Regions from separate parts of the Streptomyces sp. GbtcB6 genome, predicted to be linked through region 1. Evidence: riboswitches for the same ligand, from Rfam matches in the RefSeq annotation. Region 1 holds a riboswitch; each other region holds the start of a gene.
The links. A riboswitch is a leader RNA that binds a small molecule or an ion and turns the genes downstream of it on or off. The one in region 1 is predicted to bind thiamine pyrophosphate.
Positions count from the first base shown of each region.

Region 2: it holds a riboswitch for thiamine pyrophosphate, as region 1 does, so the genes downstream of both, KVT45_RS14005 (thiamine ABC transporter substrate binding subunit) here and thiO (glycine oxidase ThiO) in region 1, are expected to answer to the same signal.
Region 3: it holds a riboswitch for thiamine pyrophosphate, as region 1 does, so the genes downstream of both, thiC (phosphomethylpyrimidine synthase ThiC) here and thiO (glycine oxidase ThiO) in region 1, are expected to answer to the same signal.

Region 1 is NZ_JAGXJL010000001.1:403,393-413,876, forward strand. It holds gene KVT45_RS01835 (NAD(P)/FAD-dependent oxidoreductase) at 1-1,053, shown strand, start outside; gene KVT45_RS01840 (hypothetical protein) at 1,075-2,088, opposite strand; gene metF (methylenetetrahydrofolate reductase [NAD(P)H]) at 2,145-3,068, opposite strand; gene thiE (thiamine phosphate synthase) at 3,210-3,857, opposite strand; gene KVT45_RS01855 (Rv2175c family DNA-binding protein) at 3,890-4,255, opposite strand; gene KVT45_RS01860 (NAD(P)/FAD-dependent oxidoreductase) at 4,366-5,601, opposite strand; TPP riboswitch at 5,731-5,842, shown strand; gene thiO (glycine oxidase ThiO) at 5,840-7,000, shown strand; gene thiS (sulfur carrier protein ThiS) at 6,997-7,224, shown strand; gene KVT45_RS01875 (thiazole synthase) at 7,228-8,022, shown strand; gene pknB (Stk1 family PASTA domain-containing Ser/Thr kinase) at 8,228-10,186, shown strand; gene KVT45_RS01885 (deoxyribonuclease IV) at 10,221-10,484, shown strand, end outside.
Region 2 is NZ_JAGXJL010000007.1:35,467-45,950, reverse strand. It holds gene tsf (translation elongation factor Ts) at 1-462, shown strand, start outside; gene pyrH (UMP kinase) at 677-1,435, shown strand; gene frr (ribosome recycling factor) at 1,582-2,139, shown strand; gene KVT45_RS14030 (hypothetical protein) at 2,199-2,465, opposite strand; gene KVT45_RS14025 (phosphatidate cytidylyltransferase) at 2,475-3,494, shown strand; gene KVT45_RS14020 (cytochrome P450) at 3,801-5,045, shown strand; gene KVT45_RS14015 (VOC family protein) at 5,084-5,872, shown strand; gene rlmN (23S rRNA (adenine(2503)-C(2))-methyltransferase RlmN) at 5,941-7,047, shown strand; TPP riboswitch at 7,091-7,198, shown strand; gene KVT45_RS14005 (thiamine ABC transporter substrate binding subunit) at 7,272-8,348, shown strand; gene KVT45_RS14000 (iron ABC transporter permease) at 8,393-9,991, shown strand; gene KVT45_RS13995 (ABC transporter ATP-binding protein) at 9,991-10,484, shown strand, end outside.
Region 3 is NZ_JAGXJL010000004.1:252,889-263,372, forward strand. It holds gene KVT45_RS09050 (helix-turn-helix domain-containing protein) at 40-828, shown strand; gene KVT45_RS09055 (SsgA family sporulation/cell division regulator) at 928-1,365, shown strand; gene KVT45_RS09060 (YibE/F family protein) at 1,532-3,133, opposite strand; TPP riboswitch at 3,205-3,382, shown strand; gene thiC (phosphomethylpyrimidine synthase ThiC) at 3,375-5,177, shown strand; gene KVT45_RS09070 (NUDIX domain-containing protein) at 5,236-5,655, opposite strand; gene KVT45_RS09075 (NADP-dependent oxidoreductase) at 5,707-6,645, opposite strand; gene KVT45_RS09080 (helix-turn-helix domain-containing protein) at 6,764-7,180, shown strand; gene KVT45_RS09085 (hypothetical protein) at 7,226-8,095, opposite strand; gene KVT45_RS09090 (metallophosphoesterase) at 8,277-9,365, opposite strand; gene KVT45_RS09095 (LacI family DNA-binding transcriptional regulator) at 9,621-10,484, opposite strand, start outside.

The sequences.
Region 1 (10,484 bases):
GCCGAGCGCGAGCCGTACCCGTCGGTGCCGCACAAGAAGCTGCTGCGCACCCGCCGGGCGGCCACGCTCACCGAGATCGGCGCCTGGGAGCTGCGCGACGAGCGCCTCGCCGCCCTGCTGAACAGCCATGCGCTCGCCCACGGCCTCGACCCCCGGGACACTCCGGCGAGCGCGGCCGTCCTGCCGTACCTGGAGCATGCCTTCGGCACCTGGTATGTGCGCGGTGGCATGAGGGAGTTGGCGCGCGCGGTGTACGAGCGGTGCGTGCGCCGGAGAGTCGAGTTCGTGTTCGGTGCCGAGGTCACGGCGGTGCTGGCGAAGGACGGTCGCGCGGCGGGGGTGGAGCTGGCCGACGGTGGTGTGGTCGACGCGGACCATGTGGTGGCCGGAGTGGATCCGGTACGGCTGGACGCCCTGACCCGGCGGACGGGGTGTCCGCTCGACGCCGACGGTGATGTGCGGGCCGACCGGAAGGCGGCGCGCCCGGGCCGCTTCACCGTGCTGCTCGCGCTGCGTGGCGGGCCCGAGGCCGGTGCCGCGCACCGCACGATCGTGCACCCCCCGGACGAGGAGACCGAGCTGGACCTGCTGGTCGCGCCCGGCGGCGACCGGCCGGTGCGCCCCACCGTGACGGTGCTGCGCCCCGACGACCCGGCGCTCAGACCGGACGGCGACCACGAGTCCGTGGTGCTGTCGGCGGTGCTGTCGACCGAGGCCGGCTGGGAGAAGGACAGCACCGCTCGGGCTTACACGGATTTCCTCCTCGAAGCCGCCGAGGCGGCCGTCCCGGGGCTGCGGGAGCGCCTGATCTGGCACGAGACGCGACTGCCGGAACGGGTCACGGACACCACGGGGTCCGGGGAGATCTCCGCTCCGTCCCTCGCCGCCGGCCAGGGCCGCTTCCTGCACCCGGCCAACACCACCCGGTTGCCGGGCCTGTACCGGGTGGGCGGCCGGTCACACCCCGGTGGCGGGCTTCCGCACGCGGGCATGTCGGGGGCGCTGGTGGCGGGGCTGATCGTGGAGGGGCCGGAGTTCCGCGGCTCGCAGTGAGCCGGGCCTTCGGGGAAGGCTTCAGAAACGGTACTGCTGCTCGTCGTACCCGTTGTTGCCCTGCTGCTGGCCCTGCTGCTGCCCCTGCCCGTCGCCGCCCTGGCCCTGGTAGGGGTACGGCTGCTCCTGCGGGAGTTCGCCGCCGTAGGTCTCGTCGGCGCGCTGCTGCGGGACCCAGACACCGCCCGCCGGGGTCTCGCCGTAGCCGCCGGTGCCGTACTGGCCCTGGGCGTACCCCTGCTGGTCGTACTGCTGGGTGCCGTACGACGACTGGTCGTACCCGGCGCCGCCGTAGGTCTGGTTGTTGCCGATGTACGGGTCGGAGTAGTTGGCGTACTGCTGCTGGGCGCCCGTGTCGTAGCCGTACTGCTGCTGGCCGTAACCGGAGTAGTCGTAGGCGTAGTTCTGGTCGGTGCCCTGGGCGGCGTACGCCTGGTCCTGGCCGGCGGTCGCGTAGGCGGCCTGCTGGTCGCCGGTGGCCGCGTAGCCGGAGTCGCGGTAGACGCCGTAGGAGCCGGTGTCCTCGGGCATCGGCTGCGGCTCGTACACCGTGCTGGACTCGGCCGCGCCGGGCTCCATGGTGCGGGCCGCCGGGGTGAAGACGTCGTCACGGTCGTACTCGTCACCGCCGCCGTAGGCCGGCATGCTGCCCGTGGCGTAGGCGCCCTGCTGCTCGGCGTAGGCGGTGTCGGCCGCGTCCGGGTCGGTGGCCTCCAGGCCCGGGTCCTCGTCCGGCTCGCCGCGGCGGCGCTTGGTCAGGCCGCCCTCACCGTCCGCACCGGGGCGCTTGACCGCCCAGCCGGCCTCGAAGCCACGGCGGAACGACAGCGTGACGTAGGTCTGGCCGACCGCGAAGGCGATCGCGCCCACGCCGATCACGATGACCGACGGGATCAGGACACCGAAGACGACACCGACGAAGCCGACGAAGGCGAGCAGCCGCCAGCGCAGCCGCGCCTTGTACTGCAGCAGTACCTCGCCGAGCAACCACAACGCGACGATGCCGAACGCTACGTAGAGGACCGTCCAGCCCATGTACGCCCCTCCTCCTGTGACCGCTACGCAGTGTGTCCTACTCCGGTGCGGCCGGTCTAGGCCCGCGGGGGATGGTGCAGGCCCAGGTTCTCGTAGATTTCCAGCGTCGCCGTGGAGTTGTTGAGCGTGATGAAGTGCAGTCCTGGCACTCCCTCGGCCAGCAGCCGGGCGCAGAACTCCGTGGCGTACTCGATGCCAATGGAGCGTACCGCCGTCGGATCGTCTTTCGCTGTGAGGATCCGCTCTTTCAGGGCGTCCGGGAAGGCTGCGTTGCTGAGTTTGGGCAGCCGTTCCAGCATCTTCACACTGGTGACGGGCAGGATTTCCGGAATGACCGGGGTCTCGCAGCCGGCCGCGACGACCCGGTCACGAAGGCGAAGGTACGACTCGTCCTGGAAGAACATCTGCGTGATGGCGTAGTCGGCGCCCGCACGGCACTTGTCGACGAAGTGCCGGACGTCGGTGTCCCAGTCGCTGGAGCGCGGGTGCATCTCCGGGAAGGCGGCGACGCCCACGCAGAAGTCGCCCGACTCCTTGATGAGCCGCACGAGTTCGGCCGCGTAGGTCAGACCCTGCGGGTGCGCCACCCACTCCCCCATCGGGTCGCCGGGCGGGTCGCCGCGCACCGCGAGCATGTTGCGGATCCCGGCGTCCGCGTACTGGCCGATGATGTTGCGCAGCTCGGCCAGCGAGTGGTCGACCGCGGTGAGGTGGGCGACCGGGGTGAGCGTGGTGTCGGCGACGATCTGCTGGGTCTCCTTGACCGTGCCCGCGCGGGTGGAGCCGCCGGCGCCGTAGGTGACGGAGACGAAGTCGGGGGCGACCGCCTCGACCCGCCGGAGCGCGCTCCACAGGTTCCGCTCGCCCTTGGGGGTCTTCGGCGCCGAGAACTCGAACGAGTACGTGGTCTTGCCGTTGGCGAGCATGTCGCGCACGGTGCGTGCGCGGTCAGTCCTGGTCGATGCGGTTCCTAGGGCCATACCCGCAGGTTAGCCAGGGGCGGACGGCCACCCAACCGAACTCGGGATATTTGCCCGAATTGTCGAGCTCGCGTCCGGATACTGGACAAGTTTCCGGACAGCCGGACAGCCGTACCCCGCGCTGCACGGCCGTACCCCGCGCTACTGCGACCGCAGCCGCTTGGCGAACTCGGCCGCCGCCGCGCCCGGGTCGTCGGCCGCGGTGAGCCCGCGGACCACGACCACCCGGCGGGCGCCCGCGTCCAGCACCTGGTCGAGGTTGCCGAGGTCGATGCCGCCGATGGCGAACCAGGGACGGTCGGTGCCCAGCGCGGCGGTGTACCGCACCAGGCCGAGGCCGGGGGCGGGGCGGCCGGGCTTGGTGGGGGTGGGCCAGCAGGGGCCGGTGCAGAAGTAGTCCACGCCGTCCTGCACGGCGGCCGCGGCGGCCTCGGACTCGGCGTGCGTGGAGCGGCCGATCAGGACGTCCGGGCCGAGGATCGCGCGGGCGGCCGGGACCGGCAGGTCGCCCTGGCCGAGGTGGAGCACGTCGGCGCCGGCCGCGTGGGCCACGTCCGCGCGGTCGTTGACCGCGAGCAGCTTGCCGTGCCGGGCGCAGGCGTCGGCGAACACCGCGAGGTGCTCCAGCTCCTCGGCGGCCTCCATACCCTTGTCGCGCAGCTGCACGATGTCGACACCGCCCGCCAGGACCACGTCCAGGAACTCGGCGAGGTCGCCCTGCTCCTTACGGGCGTCCGTGCACAGGTAGAGCCGGGCGTCGGCCAGCTGGGCGCGGGCGGTGTCGGTCATCGGTGTCCCCCGTCGGTTCGGTACTGGTTGCCTCAGACGGCGAGCGCCTGGGCGCGGCGCTTCACCTCCGTGCCGCGATTCTCGCTGAGCGCCTGCGCGGGGGTGCCGGGCAGGGTCTCGTCGGGAGTGAAGAGCCACTCCAGCATCTCTTCGTCCGTGAAGCCGTCGTCCCGAAGGAGCGTCAGGGTGCCGGTCAGGCCCTTGACGACCTTGTCCCCGTCGATGAAGGCGGCGGGGACGTGCAGTGCCTTGTTCTCACCACGGCGGACGGCGATGAGCTGGCCCTCCTTGACCAGCTGCCGCACGCGCGTCACCTCGACGTCCATCATCTCTGCGATGTCGGGGAGGGTGAGCCAGGCGGGGACGAGAGCGTCGATGTTTGTGTCAATCTCGGTCACGGGACAAGGGTAGGCGTTCCGCCGGGTGGGCCGCGATGGGTGGTGCCGGGTACGTGTCGGTGGTCGGGTGCGGCGCCGTGGGGGCTGGTCGCGCAGTTCCCCGCGCCCCTTCAGGGGGTTGCAGTCGCGTTTTTCAAGGGGCGGGCGGGGTCGGACAGAGCCTCCGGGTCCATCTGACGGCCCGCCTCGATCAGGCGGCGGCCCTGGGCCAGGTCTCGTGGGCGGCCTACCGCCAACAGGGCGACCAGGCGGGTCTCGCGGAGCCAGCAGACGCTCCAGGACGGGCCCGTCGGGTCGCCGCGCCAGACCATGCGGTCGGCGGCGGCGTGGTGGCCGGCGTACTGGACGAAGCGGCCGAACTGTTCCGACCAGAAGTACGGCACCGGGTCGTAGACCGCGTCGGACTCGCCGAGGATGTTGGCGGCGACCGTGCGCGGGCCCTGGAGGGCGTTGTCCCAGTGGTGGACCAGCAGGCGCTCGCCGTAGCGGCCGGACGGGAAGGAGGCGCAGTCGCCGACCGCGTAGACGTCCGGGACGCTGGTGCGCAGACGGTCGTCGGCCAGCACGTCGCCGTGGGTGCCCAGCTCGATGCCGGAGCCGGTCAGCCAGGCGGTGGCGGGGCGGGCTCCGATGCCGACCACGACGGCGCCCGCGGGCAGCCGCGAGCCGTCGTCGAGCACCACCGCGCCGGGCTCGACGCCGGCCACGCGCGCGTGGGTGCGCAGTTCGGTGCCGCTGTCCGCGTACCAGGCGGTCATCGGCGCGGCGACCTCGGCCGGGAGCGCTCCCGCGAGCGGCCGGTCGGCGGCCTCCACGACCGTCACCGCGCAGCCGGCCTCACGGGCCGCGGTGGCGAACTCGGCGCCGATCCAGCCCGCGCCGACGACCACGATGTCGTGCTGCCGGGCGAGCACGGGCCGCAGCCGCTCGGCGTCGTCCAGGGTGCGCAGCAGATGGACGCCGGGCACGCCCTCGGTGCCGGGCAGCGTGATCGGCTCGGCGCCGGTGGCGAGGACCAGGACGTCGTACGCCACCGGTCCGGTCTCGGTGTCCAGCTCGTGGTCGGCGGTGCGTACGCCCAGCGCGTCGCGGCCGAGTGCCAGCTCGATGCCGAGCGCCTCGAAGTCGACCTCGAAGGCGGAGCCCTCGGCCTTGCCGAGCAGCACGGCCTTGGAGAGCGGCGGCCGGTCGTACGGCTGGTGCGGCTCGGCGCCGATCAGCGTGACGGTGCCGGTGAACCCGCGCTCGCGCAGGGCGACGGCGGTCTGCACCCCGGCCATGCCCGCGCCCACGACGACCACGCGCCGCATCTGTGACGTGCTCCGTCGCTGCGTCTGCTCGCTCACCTGATCACCATAGACAAGAACGATAGACAACTGACAAAGAGTCAGTCAGGGGGCGTGGCGAGTGACCTGTTCCACAGCGCCGTCCGAGGCCGTCTTACAAGGGCGGAGCTCCGCGGGCTAGGGTGGCGGGGAAGCACACGCGGGAGCCCGGACGCACCGGGCTGAGAGGGAGGCTGGCGGCCTCCGACCGTACGAACCTGATCCGGGTCATGCCGGCGAAGGGAGGGGCTGGACGCCCATGTCCTCACGTACGTCCGACGTCCTCGTCATCGGGGGCGGAATCATCGGCCTGGTCACGGCCTGGCGCGCCGCGCAGCGCGGGCTCGCCACCGCCGTGGTGGACCCCGCGCCCGGCGGCGGGGCCGCGCAGGTCGCGGCCGGGATGCTGGCCGCGGTCACCGAACTGCACTACGGCGAGCAGACCCTGCTGGGGCTCAACCTGGCCTCCGCGCGCCGCTATCCCGGCTTCGTCACCGAGCTGACCGAGCTCACCGGCCACGACCTCGGCTACCGGCGCTGCGGCACGCTCGCGGTCGCGCTGGACGCCGACGACCGCGCCCATCTGCGCGAGCTGCACACGCTCCAGCAGCAGTCGGGCCTGGAGTCCGAGTGGCTGTCCGGGCGGGAGTGCCGGCGCCTGGAGCCGATGCTCGCGCCGGGTGTGCGCGGCGGGCTGCGGGTCGACGGCGACCACCAGATCGACCCACGCCGGCTGGCGGCCGCGCTGGTGGCCGCGTGCGAGCGAGCCGGGGTGGTCTTCCACCGCGACTGGGCCGAGCGCCTGGAGGTGGTGCGGGGGCGGGCCGCCGGTGTCGTCACCCGCGCGGGTGACACGTTGGGCGCCGGGCAGGTGGTGCTCGCCGGCGGGAGCCTGAGCGGGCGGCTGGCGGGCGTTCCTGACGACGTGCTGCCGCCGGTACGGCCGGTGAAGGGGCAGGTGCTGCGGCTGGCCGTGCCCGCGCGGTACGCGCCGTTCCTCAGCCGGACCGTACGGGCCGTGGTGCGTGGCGGGAACGTCTACCTGGTGCCCCGGGAGAACGGCGAACTGGTCGTCGGAGCGACCAGCGAGGAGCTCGGCTGGGACACGACGGTCACGGCGGGCGGCGTGTACGAGCTGCTGCGCGACGCGCACGAACTGGTGCCCGGGATCACCGAACTGCCCCTGACCGAGACCCGGGCCGGACTGCGCCCCGGCTCCCCCGACAACGCGCCGCTGCTCGGGCCGACCCGCCTCGACGGGCTGCTGCTGGCCACCGGGCACTACCGCAACGGGGTGCTGCTCACGCCGGTCACGGGGGACGTGATGGCGGAGCTGCTGGCCGGCGGCGAGCTGCCGGCGGAGGCCCGTCCGTTCACGCCGAGGCGATTCGGCGACGTACTCGTGGAGCAGACCGCATGAACACCCCCGTCACGAACATCCCCGTCACCATCTCCGTCAACGGGGAGCGCCGGGAGATCGCCCCGGGCACCGCTCTCGACACGCTCGTGCGGTCTCTCACCGCCGCACCCGCCGGGGTGGCCGCGGCCGTCAACGAGACCGTCGTACCGCGCGGGCAGTGGGCGTCGACCGGGCTCGCCGAAGGCGACCGCGTGGAAGTCCTCACCGCCGTACAGGGAGGCTGAGCCATGGCCGACGACCCGTTCGTCCTCGGGGGTACCACCTTCTCCTCCCGGCTGATCATGGGGACCGGGGGTGCGCCCAGCCTGGAGGTGCTGGAGCGGGCGCTCGTCGCGTCCGGGACCGAGCTGACGACGGTCGCGATGCGGCGGGTGGACCCGGGGGTACGGGGATCCGTGCTGTCGGTCCTCGACCGGCTGGGGATCCGGGTGCTGCCGAACACGGCGGGGTGCTACACCGCCGGGGAGGCCGTGCTGACGGCCCGGCTGGCGCGGGAGGCGCTGGGGACCTCGCTGGTCAAGCTGGAGGTCATCGCCGACGAGCGGACCTTGCTCCCCGACCCGGTCGAGCTCCTTGACGCGGCGGAGACGCTGGTGGACGACGGGTTCACGGTGCTGCCGTACACGAACGACGATCCGGTGCTGGCCCGGAAGCTGGAGGACGTGGGGTGCGCCGCGGTGATGCCGCTCGGGTCGCCGATCGGGTCCGGGCTCGGGATCCGCAACCCGCACAACTTCCAGCTGATCGTCGAGCACGCGCGCGTGCCGGTGATCCTGGACGCGGGAGCCGGTACGGCGTCGGACGTGGCGCTGGCGATGGAGCTGGGGTGTGCGGGGGTGATGCTGGCGTCGGCGGTGACGCGGGCGCGGGATCCCGAGCGGATGGCGTCCGCCATGCGGGCCGGGGTGGAGGCGGGGCGGCTGGCCCGGCTGGCGGGGCGGATTCCCCGTCGGTACCTCGCGGAGGCGTCGTCTCCTGCGGAGGGCCGGGCCGTGCTGGACCCCGAGCGCCCTGCGTTCTGAGCGCCGGCCCGCTCCCGCCTCGTCTCCCACCCGCGCACCACCCGAAACTGTCTGCTGAGAAGCGGGACTCTCCCGTGGGGGCCGATCACCGTCGGCGGCTGCGGCATATTCCAGCCAGGTGCGAAGCGTCACAGGTGCGCTGCAGTCCCCCGGGGAAAGCGGTCTCACCTGTGGGGCTGTCAGTCGGTGCTCGTACACTCGCTGGGTGGATACGACCCTTCAGGACCCCCTCGTCGGGCAGGTGCTAGACGGCCGTTATCGCGTCGACGCGCGGATCGCCGTCGGCGGGATGGCCACGGTGTACCGGGCCCTGGACATCCGGCTGGACCGCGTGCTCGCGCTGAAGGTGATGCACCCGGCGCTCGCCGCCGACGGGTCCTTCGTGGAGAGGTTCATCCGGGAGGCCAAGTCGGTCGCCCGGCTGGCCCACCCGAACGTCGTCCAGGTCTACGACCAGGGGGCCGACCGGTCGTACGTGTATCTGGCCATGGAGTACATCGCCGGCTGCACCCTGCGTGACGTGCTGCGCGAGCGCGGCGCGCTGCAGCCGCGGGCCGCGCTGGACATCCTGGAGCCGGTGCTGGCCGCGCTGGGCGCCGCGCACCGCGCCGGGTTCGTGCACCGGGACATGAAGCCCGAGAACGTGTTGATAGGGGACGACGGGCGGGTCAAGGTCGCGGACTTCGGGCTGGTGCGGTCCGTGGACACCGTCACCAGTACGACGGGGGCCGTGCTCGGGACCGTGGCCTATCTCGCGCCCGAGCAGGTCGAGAGCGGTGCCGCCGATCCACGCGTCGACGTGTACGCATGCGGTGTCGTGCTGTACGAGATGCTCACCGGGGAGAAGCCGCACGACGGGGACTCGCCCGCGGTCATCCTGTACAAGCATCTGCACGAGAACGTGCCGGCACCCTCCGCCGTCGTGCCGGGGCTCGCCTACGAGCTGGACGAGCTGGTCGCCCTCGGCACCGCCCGCAATCCCGAGGTCCGGCCGTACGACGCCGTCGCGCTGCTCGCCCTGCTGCGGCAGACGCGGAGCGTGCTCGGCGCCGAGCAGCTGGACGCCGTGCCGCCGCAGGCGCTGACGGAGGCGCATGACATCGCCGAGGACCGGACCAGTGTCATACCCCGGTCGCTGACCTCCCCCACGCTCGGCTTCGCTCGCGCGGGGGGACCCCCATCCCGCCCCCTGCCCGTCAACGAGGAGGACGAGGGGGTGCTGCGGACCAGCCGGTTCGAGGCGCCGCCTGTCCCGGACCGGCGGCGCGGGGGCCGTCGGTCCCGGCGCGGGCTGCTGACGCTGGTGGTCGCCGTACTGATCGTCTTCGGCGCGGGCGCCGGCGTCTGGTACATCAACTCCGGGCAGTTCACCAAGGTCCCGCCCCTGCTGTCGAAGACCGAGGCCCAGGCCACCGCGCGGCTGAAGGAGGCCGGGCTCGACGTCGGGTCGGTCGAGCACGCCTACAGCGACACGGTGAAGCGGGGCACGGTGATCAGCACCGACCCGGCGGCCGGCCGGCGGATCCGCAGCAACGACTCGGTGAAGCTCACCGTCTCGGACGGCCCCGAGACGGTGAACGTGCCGGACGTGCAGGGGCGGACGCTGGCCAAAGCCAAGCTGCTGCTGACCGCCGACGGGCTCGCACCGGGCATGGTGACCCGGGAGTTCAGCGAGGACGTCCCCAAGGGTTCGGTCATCTCGACGGATCCGGGGACCGGGACCAAGCGGCACGCGGGGACCGCGATCGCGCTCGTCGTCAGCAAGGGCGCCCCGGTCGACGTCCCGGACGTCACCGGCGACGACCTGGACGACGCCCGGCAGGAGCTGCAGGAGGCCGGGCTGAAGGTGACGGTGTCCGCCACCGAGATCAACTCCGAGTACGACCAGGGGCAGGTCGCCCAGCAGACCCCGGCGGGCGACGCGCAGGCCGCCGAGGGCGACACCGTGACGCTGACGCTGTCCAAGGGACCGGAGCTGGTCGAGGTGCCGAACGTGGTCGGGGCCACCGTGGACGACGCGACCAAGCTGCTGGAGCAGTCCGGTTTCCAGGTCAAGGAGAACCGCGGGCTGCTCGGCCTGTTCGGCGACACCGTGAAGAAGCAGTCGGTGGACGCCGGGGAACAGGCGCCCAAGGGGTCGACGATCACCATCACCATCCGCTGACCGGGTGCGGGCCGCGCCGTGACACCCTGGACGGGTGAAGAGTCAGCAGTCAGGTCCCGCCCGCAACCCCGTCGGCGGCCATGTCCCGGTGGCCGGCGGCCTGCACTCCGTCGGGCTGTCGTACGCCCGTGAGCTGAAGGCCGAGACCGTGCAGGTCTTCGTCGCCAACCCGCGCGGCTGGGCCACCCCGGCGGGCAGCCCGAAGCAGGACGAGGCGTTCCGCGCGGCCTGCGCGGAGGGATCCGTCCCGGCGTATGTGCACGCCCCCTACCTGATCAACTTCGGCTCGCACACCGAG
Region 2 (10,484 bases), on a different contig from region 1:
GCGTTCGTGGACGAGGCCAACGCCAACCTCGGCGAGAAGATCGTCCTCGACCGCTTCGCGCAGTACGCCGACGGCTACGTGACCGCCTACATGCACCGCACGATGCCCGACCTGCCCCCGCAGATCGGTGTCCTCGTCGAGCTGGACAAGCCGAACGCCGAGATCGCCAAGGGCGTGGCCCAGCACATCGCCGCCTTCGCGCCGAAGTACCTGGCCAAGGAGGACGTGCCGGCCGAGGTCGTCGAGTCCGAGCGCCACATCGCCGAGGAGACCACCCGCGCCGAGGGCAAGCCCGAGGCCGCGATCGCCAAGATCGTCGAGGGTCGTCTGAACGGCTTCTTCAAGGACGCCACGCTGCTCGGCCAGCCGTACGCGCTCGACAACAAGAAGTCGGTCCAGAAGATTCTGGACGAGGCCGGTGTCACCCTGAAGCGCTTCGCGCGCATCAAGGTCGGCATCTGAGTCCGTACCGCGATCGACACGCGACCCACGGGGAAATCCCGATAGGGTCGGTCGACAGCAGTCGTCCGTACACACCGCCACACCCAGGGACGTGACGGACGGCGGCAGATCTGACGAGGAGGCCATTGCCGCGCATGGGCAGCGAAAAGCGACCCCACCGGCAATGGCCTTCTTCGTATGCGTATGTGCAACACGTGAAAGAGGCGGGATCTCCATGACCACCAAGGCCCAGAAGAGCGACGACGGCAAAGTACGCGGCCGGTTTCTGCTGAAGCTGTCCGGAGAGGCCTTCTCCGGTGGCGGGGGCCTGGGCGTGGACCCGGACGTGGTGCACAAGATCGCCCGTGAGATCGCGGCCGTCGTCCGCGACGGCGCGCAGGTCGCCGTCGTCATCGGCGGCGGCAACTTCTTCCGCGGCGCCGAACTCCAGCAGCGCGGCATGGACCGGGCCCGCTCCGACTACATGGGCATGCTCGGCACCGTCATGAACTGCCTCGCCCTCCAGGACTTCCTGGAGAAGGAGGGCATCGACAGCCGGGTGCAGACCGCGATCACCATGGGACAGGTCGCCGAGCCGTACATCCCGCTGCGCGCCGTGCGCCACCTGGAGAAGGGCCGTGTGGTCATCTTCGGTGCCGGTATGGGCATGCCGTACTTCTCCACCGACACCACCGCCGCCCAGCGCGCCCTGGAGATCGACGCCGAGGCGCTGCTCATGGGCAAGAACGGCGTGGACGGGGTCTACGACTCCGACCCCAAGACCAACCCCGACGCCGTCAAGTTCGACTCCCTCGGCTACGGCGAGGTCATCACCCGCGAGCTCAAGGTCGCCGACGCCACCGCGATCACGCTCTGCCGTGACAACAAGCTGCCGATCCTGGTGTTCGAGCTGGTGACGGAGGGCAATATCGCGCGCGCCGTCAAGGGTGAGAAGATCGGCACGCTGGTGGGTGACCAGGGCAGCCGGGACTGACCGGCAACGCCTGACGCACCCTGACCGGGGGATGGACAATGTCCTGCCGGTCGGGAACCGTCAGGGAATGAAGACGCGACGCAGCCGGCCGCCGCCCCGCAACGGAACCGCAGCCGGGCCTTACTCAAGACACGCAGGAGCAAGTGGTGATCGAAGAGACCCTCCTCGAAGCCGAGGAGAAGATGGAGAAGGCCGTCGTGGTCGCCAAGGAGGACTTCGCCGCGATCCGCACCGGCCGTGCGCACCCGGCGATGTTCAACAAGATCGTGGCCGACTACTACGGCGCGCCGACGCCGATCAACCAGCTGGCCTCGTTCTCCGTGCCGGAACCGCGCATGGCGGTCGTGACCCCGTTCGACAAGACGGCCCTGCGCAACATCGAGCAGGCCATCCGTGACTCGGACCTGGGCGTCAACCCGAGCAACGACGGCAACATCATCCGTGTGGTGTTCCCGGAGCTCACCGAGGAGCGCCGCCGCGACTACATCAAGGTCGCCAAGGGCAAGGCGGAGGACTCCAAGGTCTCCATCCGTTCCGTGCGCCGCAAGGCCAAGGACGCCATCGACAAGCTGATCAAGGACGGCGAGGTCGGCGAGGACGAGGGCCGTCGCGCCGAGAAGGAGCTCGACGACACCACCGCGAAGTACGTCGCGCAGGTGGACGAGCTCCTCAAGCACAAGGAAGCGGAGCTTCTCGAAGTCTGATGAACGACTCATCCTGGGGAGCCCCGCCGCAGACGGGCTCACCTGCCGGGCAGGCCGGATCACCGGCCGGGTACTGGGGACCGACCGATCAGGGCACCGGCCAGGGCTACGACCACGGCCACGGGCCGGACTCCGGCCAGGTGCCGGACGCAGGGCAGGGGTACGGCCAGGGGTATGGCCAGGGGTATGGCCCCGGCCCTGCCCAGGGGTACGGCCACGGTCCCGGTCAGGGGTACGACCTCGGTCGTACCCACGGCTATGACCAGGGGCATGTCCACGGAGCCGTCCCGGCGGGTCCCGCGTACGATGCGCAGAACGCGCAGCACACTCGCCCCATGCCCATCGTGCCCGACGACGTACCCGCGTACGGCTCAGACCAGGACGACGACCGGGGGGCCGCTCGGCTGAGCGGCCCCTTGTTCCGAGACGAGACGTTCCGCAACGACACCCCGTCGGCGCAGCCCCTGCCTCACGCGGCGGCGCCGCAGAATCCGGAGCCCATGCCCGACGTCCCACAGCCGACGCCCGCGCCGCAGAAGAAGAGCGCGGGACGCGACCTGGGTGCGGCCATAGGCGTCGGCGTCGGACTGGGCGTCGTGATCGTGGCGTCCCTGTTCGTCGTCAAGGCGGTCTTCGTCGGCGTCGTGGCGGTCGCGGTCGTGGTGGGCCTGTGGGAACTGACCAGCCGACTCCAGGAGCGCAAGGGCATCAAGGCGCCCCTGGTCCCGCTGGCGCTCGGCGGCGCCGCGATGGTGGTGGCCGGCTACGCCCGGGGTGCCGAGGGCGCCTGGGTCGCCCTGGCGCTCACCGGTCTCGCGATCCTGGTCTGGCGGATGACGGAACCGCCGGAGGGCTATCTCAAGGACGTCACGGCGGGTCTCTTCGCGGCGTTCTACGTCCCCTTCCTGGCGACGTTCGTCGCGATGATGCTCACCGCCGAGGACGGCCCCTTCCGGGTGCTGACCTTCCTGCTCCTCACGGTGGTCAGCGACACCGGCGCCTACGCGGTCGGCTGGCGCTTCGGCACCCACAAGCTCGCTCCGCGCATCAGCCCCGGCAAGACCCGCGAGGGCCTGGTCGGCGCGGTGCTGTTCGCGATGGTCGCGGGCGCGCTGTGCATGCAGTTCCTGATCGACGACGGCACCTGGTGGCAGGGCCTGCTGCTGGGCCTCGCGGTCGCGGCCAGCGCCACGCTCGGCGACCTCGGCGAGTCCATGATCAAGCGGGACCTGGGCATCAAGGACATGGGCACGCTACTCCCGGGCCACGGCGGCATCATGGACCGCCTGGACTCGCTGCTGCCGACGGCTCCGGTGGTGTGGTTGCTGATGGTGTTGTTCGTCGGGAGTGGGTGACGGCAGGCCATGGCGCCACGCCGCGGTAGCGGCAAGTCGATACAGCATGGACCGCCTGGACTCGCTGCTGCCGACGGCTCCGGTGGTGTGGTTGCTGATGGTGTTGTTCGTCGGGAGTGGCTGAGCTACAGAGACGTCGGCAGTGGCTGACGTACAGCTGTCGTAGGGGAGCCCCCGTCCTTCGCAGGGCGGGGGCTCGGCGGCATGTCGGCCCCGGATGACGCAGCAGAAATCGCATGGTCATGCCGGCCAGAGGCACACTCCCTGTGAGGACGCTGTGTCATCCGACGTGCAGGGAGTGTGCCCATGCCCCTCGACCCGGCCCCGGCCTCCACCCCGTCCCCGACCTCGCCTCCGCCGCCGGTGCGGTTCTGGCCCGTCGACGATCTGTCCGCGCTCGACCCGGACCCGTTCCTGGACGAGCTGCTGCGCGACGAGCCGGTCACCCGGATCAGACTCGCGCACGGCGAGGGGGACGCCTGGCTGGTCACCCGGTACGAGGACGTCCGCTTCGTCACCTCCGACCCGCGTTTCTCCCGGGAGGCGGTCGTCGGCCGCGACATCACGAGCATGCGCCCGGCGCCGGTGGCCTCCCAGACGGCGGGCCTCCAGTACATCGATCCGCCCCGGCACAACCGGCTGCGCCGGGTCGTCGCCCGGGCCTTCACCGGGCGGGCCATGCAGCGGCTGCGGCCGATGGCGGAGCGCCGGGCCGGCGAACTCCTCGACACGATGGAGGCCGCGGGCCCGCCGGCCGACCTCATGGAGTATCTGCACGGCCCCTTCCCGATCGCCGTGATCCGTGACTTCCTCGGCGTCGACGAGAAGGACTGGCACCGCTGGGCGGCCACCGGCGAGGCGCTGCTCTCCGCGGGCCCCGACGCCCAGGAGCGCGCCCGGGAGGCCGCCCGGGCCACCCGGGCCCGGATCGCCGAGCTGCTGCAGAGCCGCCGGGAGGAGCCCCGCGAGGATCTCGCCGGAGTGCTGGCCCAGGCCACCGCGGACGGCGAGATCACCGGCGACGAGGCGATCTCCCTGGCCACCGCCATCCAGGTCAGCGGAGGTCACGCGGTCCGCAACAACAGCGGCTCGATGATGTACGCGCTGCTCACCCACCCCAAGCACCTGGACCGGCTGCGCCGCGAGCCGGAGCTGCTGCCCAAGGCGGTGGACGAGCTGTTCCGCTACGTCCCGCACCGCAACGGCGTCGGCATCCCGCGCGTCGCCGTCGAGGACGTCGAGGTCGGCGGCCGGCTGATCCGGGCCGGCGAGGTCGTCTACAACGCCTACGTCGCCGCCAACCGCGACCCCGCCGTCTTCGACGACCCCGACGACCTGGACTTCGACCGCACCAACGGCCCCCACCTGGCCTTCGGCCACGGACCCCACCACTGCATGGCCGCGATCATGGCCCGCATGGAGGCCGAGACCATGATCGGCTCGGTACTCTCCCGCTTCCCCGGCATCCGCCTGGCCGTACCCCCCGAGGAGGTCGAGTTCCAGCGCCAGGGCCTGATCCGCGGACCGCGTACGCTGCCCGTGACCTGGTGACCGCAGAGGGCCGAGGCGGACCGAGGAGAGACCCCACCATGCTGACGACCACATACGTTCCCGGCGCCCCGAACTGGCTCGACGTGGGGACCCCGGACACCGGCGCGGGCGCCGCCTTCTACTCCGCCGTCTTCGGCTGGGAGCACCGGTCGGCCGGACCGGAGGCGGGCGGCTACGGCTTCTTCCAGCAGGACGGCAGGACGGTCGCCGGGATCGGCCCGCTCACCGAGGAGGGCGCGGCCTCGTCCTGGAGGGTGTACTTCCACACCCCGGACGCCGACGCCACCGCCAAGGCCGTGGAACAGGCGGGCGGCAGCGTCCGGATCGCTCCGGCGGACGTCTTCGCCTTCGGGCGGGCGGCCGCCTTCATCGACCCCACCGGCGCGGACTTCGCGGTCTGGCAACCGGGCGAGACCCAGGGCCTGGACCTGGTCGCGGTCCCGGGCAGCCTGTCCAGGACGGAGCTGTACACCACCGACGCGACCGCGGCGAAGGCGTTCTACGAGTCGGTCTTCTCCTGGCAGACGCGGGACGTGCCGATGGGCCCGGAACTGACCTACACGATCCTCACCCCGGCCGGCGCCGGCCCGGCGGCGGCCCACGGCGGGCTGATGCAACTGCCCCAGGCCAACCTCGACGCCGGATCCACCCCGGAATGGCACCCGTACTTCGAGGTGAGCGACTGCGACGCCACGTTCGCCAGGGCCACCGAGGCCGGAGCCACCGTCCTCATCCCGGTCGCCGAGGCACCGGGCATCGGCCGCTTCGCCATGTTCCTCGACCCCTTCGGCGCCCCCTTCGCCATCATCACCACCGCCGTGCGCTGAGCCCCCGGTCCCCCGCCGAAACCCAGGGGCGCGGGCCACCGCAGTCGATCTGCGACACTGGTTGAGTTATGCCTAAGCCCGGAGAACTCACTTTCGTCGCGCCGCGCGGAGCCAAGAAGCCGCCGCGGCATCTCGCTGATCTCTCGCCCGCCGAGCGCAAGGACGCGGTGGCCGAGGTCGGGGAGAAGCCGTTTCGTGCCAAGCAGCTCTCGCAGCACTACTTCGCGCGGTACGCGCACGACCCCGAGCAGTGGACGGACATCCCGGCCGGCTCGCGGGACAAGCTGCGGGAGGCGTTGTTCCCCGAGCTGATGACCGTCGTACGGCATCTGTCGACCGACGAGGGGACGACCCGCAAGACGCTGTGGAAGCTGTTCGACGGGACACTCGTCGAGTCGGTGCTGATGCGCTACCCGGACCGGGTGACCATGTGCATCAGCTCACAGGCGGGCTGCGGGATGAACTGCCCGTTCTGTGCGACCGGGCAGGCGGGGCTTGACCGGAATCTGTCCACCGCCGAGATCGTGCACCAGATCGTCGACGGGATGCGGGCGCTGCGGGACGGCGAGGTGCCCGGCGGGCCCGCGCGGCTGTCCAACATCGTCTTCATGGGGATGGGGGAGCCGCTCGCCAACTACAAGCGGGTGGTCGGAGCCATCCGGGCGCTGACCGACCCCGCCCCGGACGGGCTCGGGCTCTCGCAGCGCGGGATCACCGTCTCGACCGTCGGGCTGGTCCCGGCCATCCACCGGTTCGCCGACGAGGGCTTCAAGTGCCGGCTGGCGATCTCGCTGCACGCCCCCGACGACGAACTGCGCGACACCCTCGTCCCGGTCAACACCCGGTGGAAGGTGCGCGAGGTCCTCGACGCCGGGTTCGAGTACGTCGAGAAGAGCGGGCGGCGGCTGTCGATCGAGTACGCGCTCATCCGCGACATCAACGACCAGGCGTGGCGAGGGGACCGGCTGGGCCGGCTGCTGCGGGGCAAGCCCGTGCACGTCAACCTCATCCCGCTGAACCCGACGCCGGGTTCGAAGTGGACCGCGTCACGGCCGGAGGACGAGAAGGCGTTCGTCGAGGCGATCGAGGCGCATGGTGTGCCCGTCACCGTCCGGGACACCCGGGGGCAGGAGATCGACGGGGCCTGTGGTCAGCTCGCGGCCACCGAGAGGTAACCGCCGTAGGCACCGAGCGGTAGGATCTGGCCACCACATCTTCATATTCCGACAGGGGAGCGCCACAGCGCTGAGAGTGCGGCAACCGGGCCGCAGACCCTCTGAACCTCGCCCAGGTCATTCTGGGTAGGAAGTTCGGTCATCACTCAAGCTGTTGCGCCCTGCCCGCACATCGCGGGCAGGGCCGCGTCTCTTCCTGGTCAACTCCAGGAGGAAAAACACCAGTGCACACCAGGCACACCAGAATCTTCGCGGCCGCGGCGGTCGGGCTCGGGCTCGTGACGCTGTCCGCGTGCTCGTCGTCGGACAGCGGGGCCGACCCCAAGACCGTCACCCTCGTCAGCCACGACTCGTGGGCCGTCTCCAAGAGCGTGCTCCAGGACTTCGAGAAGCAGTCCGGCTACAAGGTCAAGGTCCTCAAGGACGGCGACGCCGGGCAGGCCGTCAACAAGGCGATCCTGACCAAGGACAACCCGCAGGGCGACGTCTTCTTCGGCGTCGACAACACCCTGCTGTCCAGGGCCCTCGACAACGGTCTCTTCCAGTCGTACGACGCCAAGGGGCTCGACCAGGTCGGCACGGAGTACCAACTCGACGCCGGCAAGAAGCGGGTCACGCCCATCGACTACGGCGACATCTGCGTCAACTACGACAAGGCGTACTTCAGCAAGCACAAGCTGACCCCGCCGGCGTCGTACGCCGATCTCGTCAAGCCCCAGTACAAGAACCTCCTCGTCACCGAGAACGCCTCCACGTCCTCGCCGGGGCTCGGCTTCCTGCTCGGTTCGGCCGCGCAGTACGGGGACAGCGGCTGGCAGGACTACTGGAAGCAGCTCAAGGCCAACGGCGTCAAGGTCGTCGACGGCTGGGAGCAGGCCTACAACGAGGAGTTCTCCGGCTCGGCCGGCGGCAAGAAGGCCGGCGGCGACCGGCCGCTCGTCGTGTCCTACGCCTCCTCCCCGCCCGCCGAGGTCATCTACGCCGACCCGAAGCCCAGCACCGCGCCCACCGGTGTCGCGACCGGCACCTGCTTCCGGCAGATCGAGTTCGCCGGGCTGCTGAGCAACGCCGGGAACACCAAGGGGGGCAAGGCGCTCATCGACTTCCTGGTCTCCAAGGAGTTCCAGGAGGACATGCCGCTGAACATGTTCGTGTACCCGGTGGTGAAGGGGGCGAGCGTGCCTGCCGAGTTCACGAAGTACGGGCCCGCCGCCCAGGATCCCGAGACCATGGCGCCCGACAAGATCGCCGCCAACCGTGACCAGTGGGTCAAGACGTGGACGTCACTCGTACTGAAGTAGCCCCGCACAAGGGCCGTTCGGGGAGCGTGGCGCGGCTCGGTCTGATGGCCCTGCCCGTCGCGTTCTTCGGTGTGTTCTTCGCATGGCCGGTCGCGGCGATCGTCGCGCGCGGCCTGAAGGTCGACGGGGTCTGGCGGTTCGGGCGGATCGCCGACGTCCTCGGCCAGTCCGACATCCGGCACGTGCTCTGGTTCACCACCTGGCAGGCGCTCGCCTCCACCGCGCTCACCCTGCTGGCCGCGCTGCCCGCCGCCTATGTCTTCGCCCGCCTCGACTTCCCGGGCAAGCAGGTGCTGCGGGCCGTGGTGACGGTTCCCTTCGTCCTGCCGACGGTCGTGGTCGGTACGGCCTTCCTGGCGCTGGTCGGCCGGGGCGGGCTGCTGGACGAGCTGTGGGGCGTACGGCTGGACACCACCGTCTGGGCCATCCTGCTGGCGCACGTCTTCTTCAACTACGCGGTCGTCGTACGGACCGTGGGCGGGCTGTGGGCCCAGCTGGACCCCCGGCAGGAGGAGGCCGCCCGGATGCTCGGTGCCTCCCCACCGGCCGCCTGGCGGAAGGTCACCCTGCCCGCGCTCGCGCCCGCCGTGGCCGCCGCCGCGCTGATGGTGTTCCTGTTCACCTTCACCTCCTTCGGTGTGGTGCAGATCCTCGGCGGGCCGACGTTCTCCACCCTCGAAGTGGAGATCTACCGGCAGACCTCCGAGATCTTCGACCTCTCCACGGCCGCCGTCCTGACGATCGTGCAGTTCGCCGCGGTCGGCGCGATCCTCGCCGTGCACGCGTGGACGGTACGGCGGCGGGAGAGCGCGCTGCGGCTGGTGGACCCGTCGGTGACGGCACGCCGGCCGCGCGGGGCCGGACAGTGGGCGCTGCTCGGCGGGGTCCTCGCCACCGTCGCCGTGCTCCTGGTCCTGCCGCTGGCCGTGCTGGTACGGCGGTCGCTGGACGGGGGGTTCGGGTACTACCGGGCGCTGGGCGACGCCGACGGCGGGACCTTCCTGGTCGCGCCGATCGAGTCGGTGGTCAATTCCCTGGAGTACGCGGTCGCGGCCACCGCCATCGCGGTGGTGATCGGCGGACTCGCCGCCGCCGCACTGGCCCGGCGGGACGCGGGGCGGCTGGTGCGGGGCTTCGACGCGCTGCTGATGCTGCCGCTCGGGGTGTCCGCGGTGACCGTCGGCTTCGGGTTCCTGATCGCGCTCGACAAGCCGCCGCTGGATCTCCGTCAGTCCTGGATCCTCGTCCCGCTCGCCCAGGCGCTGGTCGGTGTCCCGTTCGTCGTACGGACCATGCTGCCCGTGCTGAGGGCCGTGGACGAGCGGCTGCGGGAGGCGGCGGCCGTGCTCGGGGCCGCGCCGTGGCGGGTGTGGCGGGAGGTCGATCTGCCGATGGTGCGGCGGGCGCTGCTGATCGCGGCGGGGTTCGCGTTCGCGGTGTCGCTGGGGGAGTTCGGGGCGACGGTGTTCATCGCGCGGCCGGACAACCCCACGCTGCCGGTCGCCGTGGCCCGGCTGCTTTCCCGCCCCGGTGATCTCAACTACGGCCAGGCGATGGCCCTTTCCACGATTCTGATGGTGGTGTGCGCGGTGGCGCTGCTGGTCCTCGAGCGGCTGCGGACCGACCGGACGGGGGAGTTCTGATGCTGCTGACGCTCGACGCGGCCACCGTGCGGTTCGGCGGGCGGGCCGTGCTGGACGCCGTCGATCTCGATGTCGCCGAGCAGGAGGTGGTGTGCGTGCTCGGGCCGAGCGGAAGCGGCAAGTCCACGCTGCTGCGGGTGGTGGCGGGGCTGCAACCACTCGACTCCGGGCGGGTGCTGCTCGACGGACACGACCAGGTGCGGGTGCCCGTGCACCGGCGGGGGGTCGGGCTGATGTTCCAGGACCACCAGCTGTTCCCGCAGCGGGACGTGGGCGGGAACGTGGCCTTCGGGCTCCGGATGCACGGCACCGGGAAGGCGCAGCAGGCCGAGCGGGTGGGCGAGTTGCTGGAACTGGTGGGGCTTCCGGGTGCGGCCCGTCGGGCTGTCGCCGGGCTCTCCGGCGGGGAGCAGCAGCGGGTGGCGCTCGCGCGGGCGCTGGCGCCCCGGCCGCGGCTGCTGATGCTCGACGAACCCCTCGGGCAGCTCGACCG
Region 3 (10,484 bases), on a different contig from region 1:
CCAGCACCCCCCGCCCAACGACGTTCCAGCACACCCCCCGTGCAGCGGCCGGCCGCCCCGGTCGACCCCGCACAGCCGCACTCGGCCACGCTCATCGGCTCCGTACAGCGCGCGATGCGCCTGCTGGAGTGCGTCGCCGGACACACACACGGCGCACCCGCCAAACAACTGGCCCGCGAGACCGGCCTCGCGCTGCCCACCGCCTACCACCTGCTGCGCACCCTGGTCCACGAGGGCTATCTGCGCCGCGACAAGGGGCTGTTCTTCCTCGGTGAGGCGGCGGAGCGGCTGAGCAGCAGCGGGGCGCAGCAGAAACGTCGCAGCGCGGTCGTCGACACCCTCGCCCACTGGCGCGATTCGATCGGTGTCCCGGTGTACTACGCCATGTACCGGGACGGCGAGATCGAGGTCATGTGCGTCTCCGACTCCCCGGGTACCCCGGCGGTCGAGGAGTGGGCCGGGTTCCGCGAGACCGGACACGCGCACGCCATCGGCCAGTGCCTCCTCTCCCAGCTGGACGAGGACGTCCGCCGCGACCATCTGGGCCGCTATCCCGTGCGCCCCCTCACCCCGTACACGGTCCGTGACGACCAGGCACTGCTGCGACGGCTGGAACGGACGCGGCGGATGGAACCGGTGGTGGAGCGCCAGGAGTACGCACTGGGGACGGTGTGCGCGGCGATTCCTCTCACCGTCGGCACCACGGCCGCCACGATCGCCGTCTCCCTCCCCCTCCACCAGGCCGACCGGCTGCTGCCAGCCGTGCACCAGCTGCAGGCCGAAGTGGGTCGCCATCTGGGGTCCCTGGCGATCGCTATCAGTATCTGAAAACTCACTCCTTGTGATCTCTCGTGTACGTTCAGCAAGATTTGACCACCATCAAAGGGATAGAACCCGGCCAGTCGGTGTCATATGACGGGGTAGGCAATGCGCGAGTCCGTACAAGCAGAAGTCATGATGAGCTTTCTCGTCTCGGAGGAGCTCTCCTTCCGCATCCCCGTGGAGTTGCGCTACGAGACCTGTGATCCCTATGCCGTACGGCTCACCTTCCACCTGCCCGGAGACGCGCCGGTGACCTGGGCCTTCGGCCGGGAGCTGCTGATCGACGGGGTGGGGCGGCCGTGCGGCGAGGGTGATGTGCACATCGCGCCCGCCGATTCCGAGGTGCTGGGCGAGGTGCTGATCCGGCTTCAGGTCGGCGGCGACCAAGCGGTGTTCCGGTCCTCCGCACCCCCGTTGGTGGCTTTCCTCGACCGTACGGACAAGCTGGTGCCGCTCGGCCAGGAGGGCTCGCTCGCCGACTTCGACGCCCACCTCGACGAGGCCCTGGACCGCATCCTGGCCGAGGAACAGAGCGCAGGCTGAAGCGTTGCGGCACGGGGCGCACGCCGCTCCGCCGAGCCGCGTGAGGACGCGCAGGAACGCTTCAGCGCGTTCGGCGCCGGGCCCCTGCCGGAACGCTTCTTCTCATGCGGACCGTCGTCCATGCCTCACTTCGTGGACGGCCTCCTCCCGGGCCGTCCACCGCGCCTCACCGCTTTCGGCGCCGTCCATGTCCGCCGCGGGCCGCGGCCGGCGCGGCCTCCACTGACACGGCTGTCTCCGTGCCCGGCCGGTCGGCCGACACCACCAGGGCCGCGAGCAGTGTGGTGACCGGCACGGAGGCGACCAGGCCGATCGAGCCGACCAGGGTACGCACGATCTCCTCGGCGACCAGCTCGCTGTTGGCGACCGTGGCCACACTGCTCTGCGCGATCGAGAAGAGCAGCAGCAGCGGCAGCGCGGCGCCCGCATAAGCCAGCACGAGGGTGTTGACGACGGACGCGATGTGGTCTCGGCCGATGCGGATGCCCGCCCGGTACAGCCCGCGCCAGCCCATCGTCGGGTTGGCCTCGTGCAGTTCCCAGACGGCCGAGGTCTGGGTCACCGTCACGTCGTCCAGGACACCGAGCGAGCCGATGATGACACCGGCCAGCAGCAGACCGCTCATGTCGATCGACGGATACAGGCCGTGGATCAGGCCGGTGTTGTCGTCGGTGTTGCCGGTGAGCGCGGCCCAGTCGATGAACTCCGAGCCGAGCAGGCCGATCAGGCAGAGCGAGACCAGCGTGCCGAGCACAGCCACCGAGGTCCGGGCCGACAGCCCGTGGCAGATGTACAGGGCGATCAGCATGATGGCGCTCGACCCGACCACCGCCATCAGCAGCGGATTCGAGCCCTGCAGGATCCCCGGCAGGATGAACATGGTCAGCACCAGGAAGCTGACGGCCAGCGCGACCAGCGCCATCACGCCGCGCAGCCGGCCCACCACCACGACGGCGAGCGCGAAGATCCCGGCCAGCAGCGCCATCGGGAACTTCCGGTTCACGTCGGTGACCGAGTACTGCAGGTCCTTGGGTGCGGAGGGCTCGTACGCGGCCACGACCTTCTCGCCCTCGTGCAACTGCCGCGGCTGGTCGGGCTGCACGATCTCGGTGAAGGTACGGCCCTTGTCCTTGCCGGCGTCGACCCGGACTGTGGCCTTCTTGCAGGTGCCGCCCTCCTCCTCCTTCGAGGAAGTGCCGTCGGCGGTGGAGGTGTCGCCGGTCGAGCCGCCTCCGGAGGCGTTGACCGACTTGCAGCTGACCGAGACGACCTTGGTGACCGTCGCCGCCTGCGTCTGGCGGTCGAAGCCGACGCCGGTGCGCTCGTGCGGCGGGGCACCGCCGGGCCAGAGCACCACCAGGCCGACCACGACCGCGGCGGTGAAGGGGATCAGGATCGCCGCGATGACCTTGCGCAGATGCTTGGAGACGGGCGCGGCGGGGCCATGGCTGTGGCTGTGTCCGTGCGAATGGCCGTGACCGCCGCCGGGCCCGGAGCCGCTCTGGCCGGTGCTCGGACCGGGCGAATGGCCATGGGCCTCTCCGTGGCCGTGGCCGTGGCCCTGGGCTTGGCCGTTGTCGTGGGCTTGGCCGTTGTCGTGAGGGTAGGCGTGGCTGAGGGCGTGCCCCTGGTCGTAGTACTCGCCCTGACCGTGGATGTGTCCGTCACCGGCACCATGGCCCCCGTGGCCGGGTCCGCCACCCTGCGAGGCGCCGTTGCCGCGCCGCGGGTCGGGGGGCGGGTAGGGGTGCTGCTGTGTCGAGGTCACCGCCCGATCATCGCAAGAACGGTAGGGGCCCTCTGTTCACCGCGCCCGAATTGACGCTAGCGTGGAGGCACCTTTGCACACGCGGGAGCTCGGAGCACCGGGCTGAGAGGGCGCTGACCTCCGTATTCGCGATGTTTCACGTGGAACGAGTGATGTTTCACATGAAACGCCGCCCGACGGAAGCCGCTGCGTCGACCGCCGAACCTGTTACCGGGTAATGCCGGCGTAGGGAGTAGGTCTCATGACCAACAAGGACGCACGCACGCCTGCCTTCAGCCAGGACGAACAGCCCATTGCGGGTGAAACGTCCCCGGAGGTCGGGAAGTCCATCGGCTGGCACAAGGGGTATGTCGAGGGTTCCCGCCCCGATCTGCGGGTGCCGGTCCGTCAGGTGCATCTCACCAACGGGCAGTCGGTCACGCTCTACGACACCTCAGGCCCGTACACCGATCCGCTCGTCGAGACCGACGTCCGCAGGGGTCTGCCGCCGCTGCGAGAGAACTGGATCATCGCCCGAGGCGACACCGCCGAGTACGCGGGCCGGCCCGTCCGCCCCGAGGACGACGGGATCAAGCACACCTCGCCGCGTGGTGGCCTGCGCAACCTGGACGCGGTCTTCCCGGGCCGCCCGCGCCAGCCGCGCCGCAGCCGGGACGGCGAGGCGGTGACGCAGCTCGCGTACGCCCGCCGGGGCGAGATCACCCCGGAGATGGAGTACGTGGCCATCCGCGAGAACGTTTCTCCCGAGGTGGTCCGCGAGGAGATCGCGGCGGGCAGGGCCGTACTGCCCGCCAACGTCAACCACCCGGAGATCGAGCCGATGATCATCGGCAAGCGGTTCCTGGTGAAGGTCAACGCCAACATCGGCAACTCCGCGGTCACCTCCTCCATCGAGGAGGAGGTCGAGAAGATGACCTGGGCGACCCGCTGGGGCGCCGACACGGTCATGGACCTCTCCACCGGCCGCAACATCCACACCACCCGCGAGTGGGTGCTGCGCAACTCCCCCGTCCCCATCGGCACGGTGCCGCTCTACCAGGCCCTGGAGAAGGTCGACGGCAGGGCCGAGGAACTGACCTGGGAGATCTACAAGGACACGGTCGTCGAACAGGCCGAGCAGGGCGTGGACTACATGACCGTCCACGCGGGCGTGCGCCTCCCGTATGTGCCGCTCACCGCCAACCGCAAGACCGGCATCGTCTCGCGCGGCGGCTCCATCATGGCGGCCTGGTGCCTCGCGCACCACAAGGAGTCGTTCCTGTACGAGAACTTCGAGGAACTCTGCGAGATCCTCGCCGCCTACGACGTCACGTACTCCCTGGGCGACGGTCTGCGCCCCGGCTCCATCGCGGACGCCAACGACGAGGCCCAGTTCGCGGAACTGCGCACGCTCGGGGAACTCAACCGGATCGCGAAGCGTTTCAATGTACAGACGATGATCGAGGGCCCGGGCCATGTCCCGATGCACAAGATCAAGGAGAACATCGACCTTCAGCAGGAGATCTGCGATGAAGCTCCGTTCTATACGCTCGGCCCGCTGACCACGGACGTCGCACCGGCGTACGACCACATCACCTCCGGCATCGGTGCCGCGATGATCGCCTGGTGGGGCACGGCGATGCTCTGCTACGTCACGCCCAAGGAGCACCTGGGCCTGCCCAACCGGGACGACGTCAAGACCGGCGTCATCACCTACAAGATCGCCGCCCATGCGGCCGACCTCGCCAAGGGCCACCAGGGTGCGCAGGAGTGGGACGACGCGCTGTCCGACGCCCGCTTCGAGTTCCGGTGGGAGGACCAGTTCAACCTCGCCCTGGACCCGGACACGGCTCGCGAGTTCCACGACGAGACGCTCCCGGCGGAGCCGGCGAAGACGGCCCACTTCTGCTCGATGTGCGGGCCGAAGTTCTGCTCGATGAAAATCTCGCAGGACATCCGCCGCGAGCACGGCGGGAGTCGGGCCGAGGTCGAGGCTGGGATGGCTCAGAAGTCGAAGGAGTTCGCGGCCGCGGGCAACCGGGTGTATCTGCCGATCGCGGACTGACGGCGGGCCCGGGAGTGTGCCGGAGGCTCGGGAAGCGGGCTCCGGCGCACTGCCCCGGCTATCGGGCTCGCCATGCCTCGACGTGGGCCAGCACGTACGCGGCGAGTTCGGGTGGATGCAGGTCGAGTGCGGCCACGGCGGTGGGATCCAGCGGGATCCGGACCGGCTCGAAGTCGCCGGTGTCGGGGGCGTCCACTTCGCGGCCGTCGCGGCGGTCCAGGTGCATGTCCAGCAGGTCGGCGAGGAAGAAGTGCTGTGTGACGGTGAGTGTCTCGCCCGGTTCGGTCACGGTCAGGAGGGGGGTGGCGGGGCCGATCGTGGCGCCGATCTCCTCCATGACCTCGCGGCGCGGTGCCGCGTCCAGACCGGCGTCGTCGGGTTCGACGCTGCCGCCCACGGTCGTCCAGTACGGGGAGCCACCCGGCCATCCCCGGCGCAGGAGAACCAGGTGGTCACCGTCGAGCAGGACCACGCGCACCTTGTGACGGACCTTTATGGACGGACCTTCATAGGGGGACGGTAGTGCCTCTCACGGGACCAGGACGAGCTTTCCGGTGGTGCGGCCGGACTCGATCGCGCGGTGGGCCCCGGCGGCCTCGGACAGCGGGTAGGTGTCCTGGACGAGTACCCGCAGCCGGCCCGACTCGATCCGTTCCGTGATCCGTTCCAGCAGCTCACCGGAGGGAGCAGCAGTGACCCACACATAGCGCACCCCGCGCTCGGCCGCCTGGAGTTCGTCCGTTCCCGGGTCGATCGACGCGCCGACGAGCAGGCCGCCGGGGCGCAGCACATCGAGGGAGCGTGGTCCGTAGGAGCCGCCGACCAGGTCCAGGACCGTGTCCACCGGAGCCACGGCGGACTCGAAGCCGGTGGTCGTGTAGTCGATCAGTTCGTCGGCGCCCAGCCCGCGCAGCAGGTCGTGCCGGCCGGCCCGGGCCGTGCCGATGACGTACGCCCCCAGCTCCTTGGCCAGCTGCACCGCGACATGGCCGACGCCACCGGCCGCCGCATGGATCAGCACCCGGTCACCGGGCCGGACCCGCGCCAGCACGGCCAGCGCCTGCCAGGCGGTCACCGCGGCCAGGGGAACGGCACCCGCGGCCACGAGCTCCAGGTTCCCGGGAGCGGGGGCCAGTGCCCCGGCCGGTACGGCGGTGAACTCGGCGTACGCACCACGCCGGGAGACCGGCAGCATGCCGTACACCCCGTCGCCCGGGGCGAACCGTGCCACGCCCTCGCCGACCCGCTCGACGACACCGGCGACATCGTTGCCCGGCGTCCACGGCAGCTCGACCAGCTCCGGCACCCGGCCGGAGCGGAGCACCGCATCGCCGGGATTGACCCCGGCACCGGCGACCCGCAGCAGCACCTCGCCGGGGCCCGGCTCCGGTATGCCGGTCTCGGCGTACTCCAGCGTCTCGGGACCACCGAACACGGACTGGACGACGGCATGCATACGGGCGGACATCAGGACTCCTCGTCGGCGGGGATCGGGTCGCGGGTCGCGGCGGGTCGCGGCGCGTCCCATGCTCGGTCCCGGCAACGGCCCTGTGGAAGAAGGCACTTCTCTGATATCGAGGTTCCTCATGGATACCGGCTTCGACCTGAGAGAACACGGCGGCGTGGACGTCTTCCTGCGCGACTGCCCCACCCGTGCCGTGCTGGACGTGATCGCCGGCAAGTGGACCATGCTGGTGCTGGTGGCCCTTGCGGACGGCCGGCCCATGCGGTTCGCGGAGCTGCGCAGACGGCTGGACGGCGTGACACCGAAGGTGCTGACGCAGACCCTGCGCGCGCTGGAGCGGGAGGGACTGCTGACCCGCACGGTGTATCCGACGGTGCCGCCGCGGGTGGAGTACCGGCTGACCCGGCTGGGCCAGGAGGCGGGCGGGCTCGTGCAGCGCATCACCGACTGGTCGCAGGCGAACGTCGCCGCCATGCAGGCGGCGCGGGAGGAGTACGACGGGCGCGCCGCCCGCCAGCTCCCCGACGCGGCCTCATAGACCGGGTGTCCGGCCTGCGCCCCCTGGCCGGGGGCGCAAGCCGGGTTATTCCGGCTGGTGTTCCGGGCCTCCGAAGTCCGGGCTGGTGTAGTCCGGGCTGGTGAAGCTCGGTCGGGGGGCGGGGGCGGCGCCGTCGTCGGTGCTGAAGCCGGGACGGCCGTAACCGAGACGCGGCATCCGGCCCGCCGGGCTCGACGGGGCGGTATGGCGCAGCCCGGCCGTGCCGGTGTCGGTGGCCAGCGCTTCCCGCAGGAAGGGCAGGATGCCGCGCTCCAGCAGGGCGTCCCGCCAGGCCTCCCGGGCCTTGGCCACCTCCCCGCCGGGTTCGCCGTAGGCTCCCGCTTCCAGCGAGGGGCTGTTGCGCAGTGCGGTGAGCAGCAGTCCCGCGCCGGCCATGACGATGGCGGCCGCGGTCACGACGCCGAACACCCAGCCCGCGGTGAGCATGGTCTGGGCGAACGCCGGGGCCGGGTCCAGCATCTTCAGGACGTAGCCGACGAGCAGGAAGATCGCGGCGGCGGTGCCGGCGAGCACCGGCGCCAGGACCAGGGCGAGGGCGAAGCCTCCGGCGCCGGTGGTCTCGGCGGCCTCGCCGAGGGTGGTGGCGAGCCCCATCGCGCCGCCCGTGCCCGGCTCCGCGGAACCGGACTCCTGGACGGCGGCCGGGGTGGACCGCGCCGGATTGCGCAGTTCCTCGCGGACCTTCACATAGTGCTGGTACTCGGTCGCCGCGGCCGCCGTGATCAGTGCGGTGGCGTTGAGCGCCATGGTGCGCAGCTGTTCGGTGTTCAAACGCTGGCCTATACCGGCCAGTTCAGGACGGTACTGGGCGGAGCGCAGCGCCTCATCGAGGATCCGCTCGTATTCCTGGCGGTCCTCGCTGTGCAGGTGCTGCGGAACGCTGTTCATGTGCATCCCCCGATGCTCCGTAGGGCTTGTGGCTCGCACGCCGGCGAGCCGTCGGGCAGAAACGGAGGGGAGCCTGCTACGGATAAACCGATGGTAGAGCCGTTACGGCACGCGGTGACAGGGGGTTGCCGGAAATTGGGTGTGGCCCGCGTGTGACGTCGGGGGGATGAAACAGCCCGGCGAACGCTCAGTTGGCCAGCGGAAGTTGCCTCACCAGCAGCTTTCCGGCCATGGTCACGCCGCCGTCCATGGCGATGGCGAGCCCGTCGGCGTAAACGTGCGGTCCCTCCACAACGGGGCCGCTGCCCTCTTCGCCCTCCTCGGAGCCGACTTCCCCCAGTAGATAGGGAATCGGGCTGTGTCCGTGAACGATACGGGTGCCGCCGTACGTATCGAGAAGGGAACGGACGGCGTCTGCACCCCCCTCGTCGCGGAAGGAGAAGCGCTTGGTGAACTTGCGGAACAGATCCCACACCTCGTCCGCGTCGTTACGCGTGATGGTCTCGCGGACGGTGTCGTTGACCGCCTCGATCGAGTCGCCGTAGTCGAGGTAGGCGGTGGTGTCGGAGTGGACCAGCAGATAGCCGTCGACCTCCTCGACGGCGTCCAGGCGGGCCATCCACTGGAGGTGGTGGTCCTGGAGCCGGTCCATGTCGGTCTTCTGGCCGCCGTTGAGCAGCCAGGCCGCCTGGAAGGTGGCCGTGCCCGCGCCGGAGTTGACGGGCGTGTCGCCGAACCGCTTGGCGCCGAGCAGCAGCAGTTCGTGGTTGCCCATGAGGGCCTTGCAGTAGCCGCCGGCCGCGGCCGCCTCGGCGGACAGCCGCATCACCAGGTCGATGACGCCGATACCGTCCGGACCCCGGTCGGTGAAGTCGCCGAGGAACCACAGCCGGGCGGTGCCCGCGCACCAGTGCCCGTCGGCGTCGATCAGGCCCTGCTCCCGCAGCGCGGCGAACAGCTCGTCGAAGTAGCCGTGCACGTCACCGACGACGTACAGCGGGCCGGGGCCGTTCGCGGGCTGCGCGGCAGGGCCGGCGGCCGGTTCGACGGGCGTCTGGAGCGTGTCGCCGCGGTTGATGACCGGCAGGTCGCGCTGGGTGGGCGTGTACCCGTCCGGATACCCCTCGGGGTACATGTCGTCGAGCGGCGGTACGACGTCGCCGGGGTGGGTGCTGGGGGCGTACGGACCGGTCTCGTTGACGTACCCGGGCACCCGGAAGTCGCGCAACGTCGCCATCCGCTCCGCCTCGGGTCCCTGACCGGCCCCCTGAGTCATCAGACCCCTCCACCATCGCGCCGCATCTGCACCGCTTCGGACTGCCTGGTCGCAGCGGCCCGCGGTGTCGTGGGCCCATCATAGGAATGCCCGTCGCGCCGTGTGATGACCCAGGGGTGGTGAATCCGGGCAGGAGTCCGGTTCAGCGTGGCTTTCGCCCCGGTTGGGCAGGGGTTCGACACCCAGCCGTTCAGCTGCCGGCCGTCGTCCGAAGACGCCCGGCAGCCGCGCCGCCCCGCTCTCCACGCGTTCGTGCTACTCCTCCTCCGGTGCCCGCGGCGGGCTGACCGTGGTGCGCTGCGTGCGTCGCTGGGAGGAGGTACGCACGATCAGTTCGGTCGGTATCACCTGCTCGACCGGCTGGTCCGACTCGACCCCCTCGATCGCGTCGATGAGCAGCTGCACCACCGCCGTGCCGATGCGCCGCGGCTTCAGGGAGAGCGTGGTGATGGGCGGCTCGGTGTTGGCGTACACGGTCGACTCGCTGCAGCACACCAGGAGCAGGTCGTCGGGGACGCGCAGCCCGTAGCGGCGGGCGGCGGCGAGCAGGTCGGTGCCGTTGGGGTCGAACAGGCCGTAGACGGCGTCGGGGCGGTCCGGGCGGGCGAGCAGCCGGTCGGCGGCGACGGCGCCCGCGCACGGGTCGTGCGCCGGGTAGGCCTCGTAGACCGGGTCCTGGCCGACGCGTTCGCACCAGCGCAGGTAGGCGGTGGTCGACAGGTGCGTGTACGTGTCCGTCGTGGTGCCCGTGAGCAGGCCGATCCGGCGGGCGCCCGCGTCGGCGAGGTGGTCGAGGATGCCGAGGACGGCAGCCTCGTGGTCGTTGTCCACCCAGGCGGTGACCGGGAGCGAGCCGGCCGGGCGGCCGTCGGAGACCACCGGCAGGCCCTGCCGGACCAGTTCGCTGACCACCGGGTCCTGGTCGGAGGGGTCGATGACGACCGTGCCGTCCAGGGCGACGTTCGACCACACGTCGTGGCGTGAGGTCGCGGGCAGGATCACCAGGGCGTAGCCGCGGGCGAGTGCGGCCGAGGTGGCGGCCCGCGCCATCTCGGCGAAGTACGCGAACTCGGTGAAGGTGAAAGGTTCATCCCCGTACGTCGTCACGGTCAGGCCGAT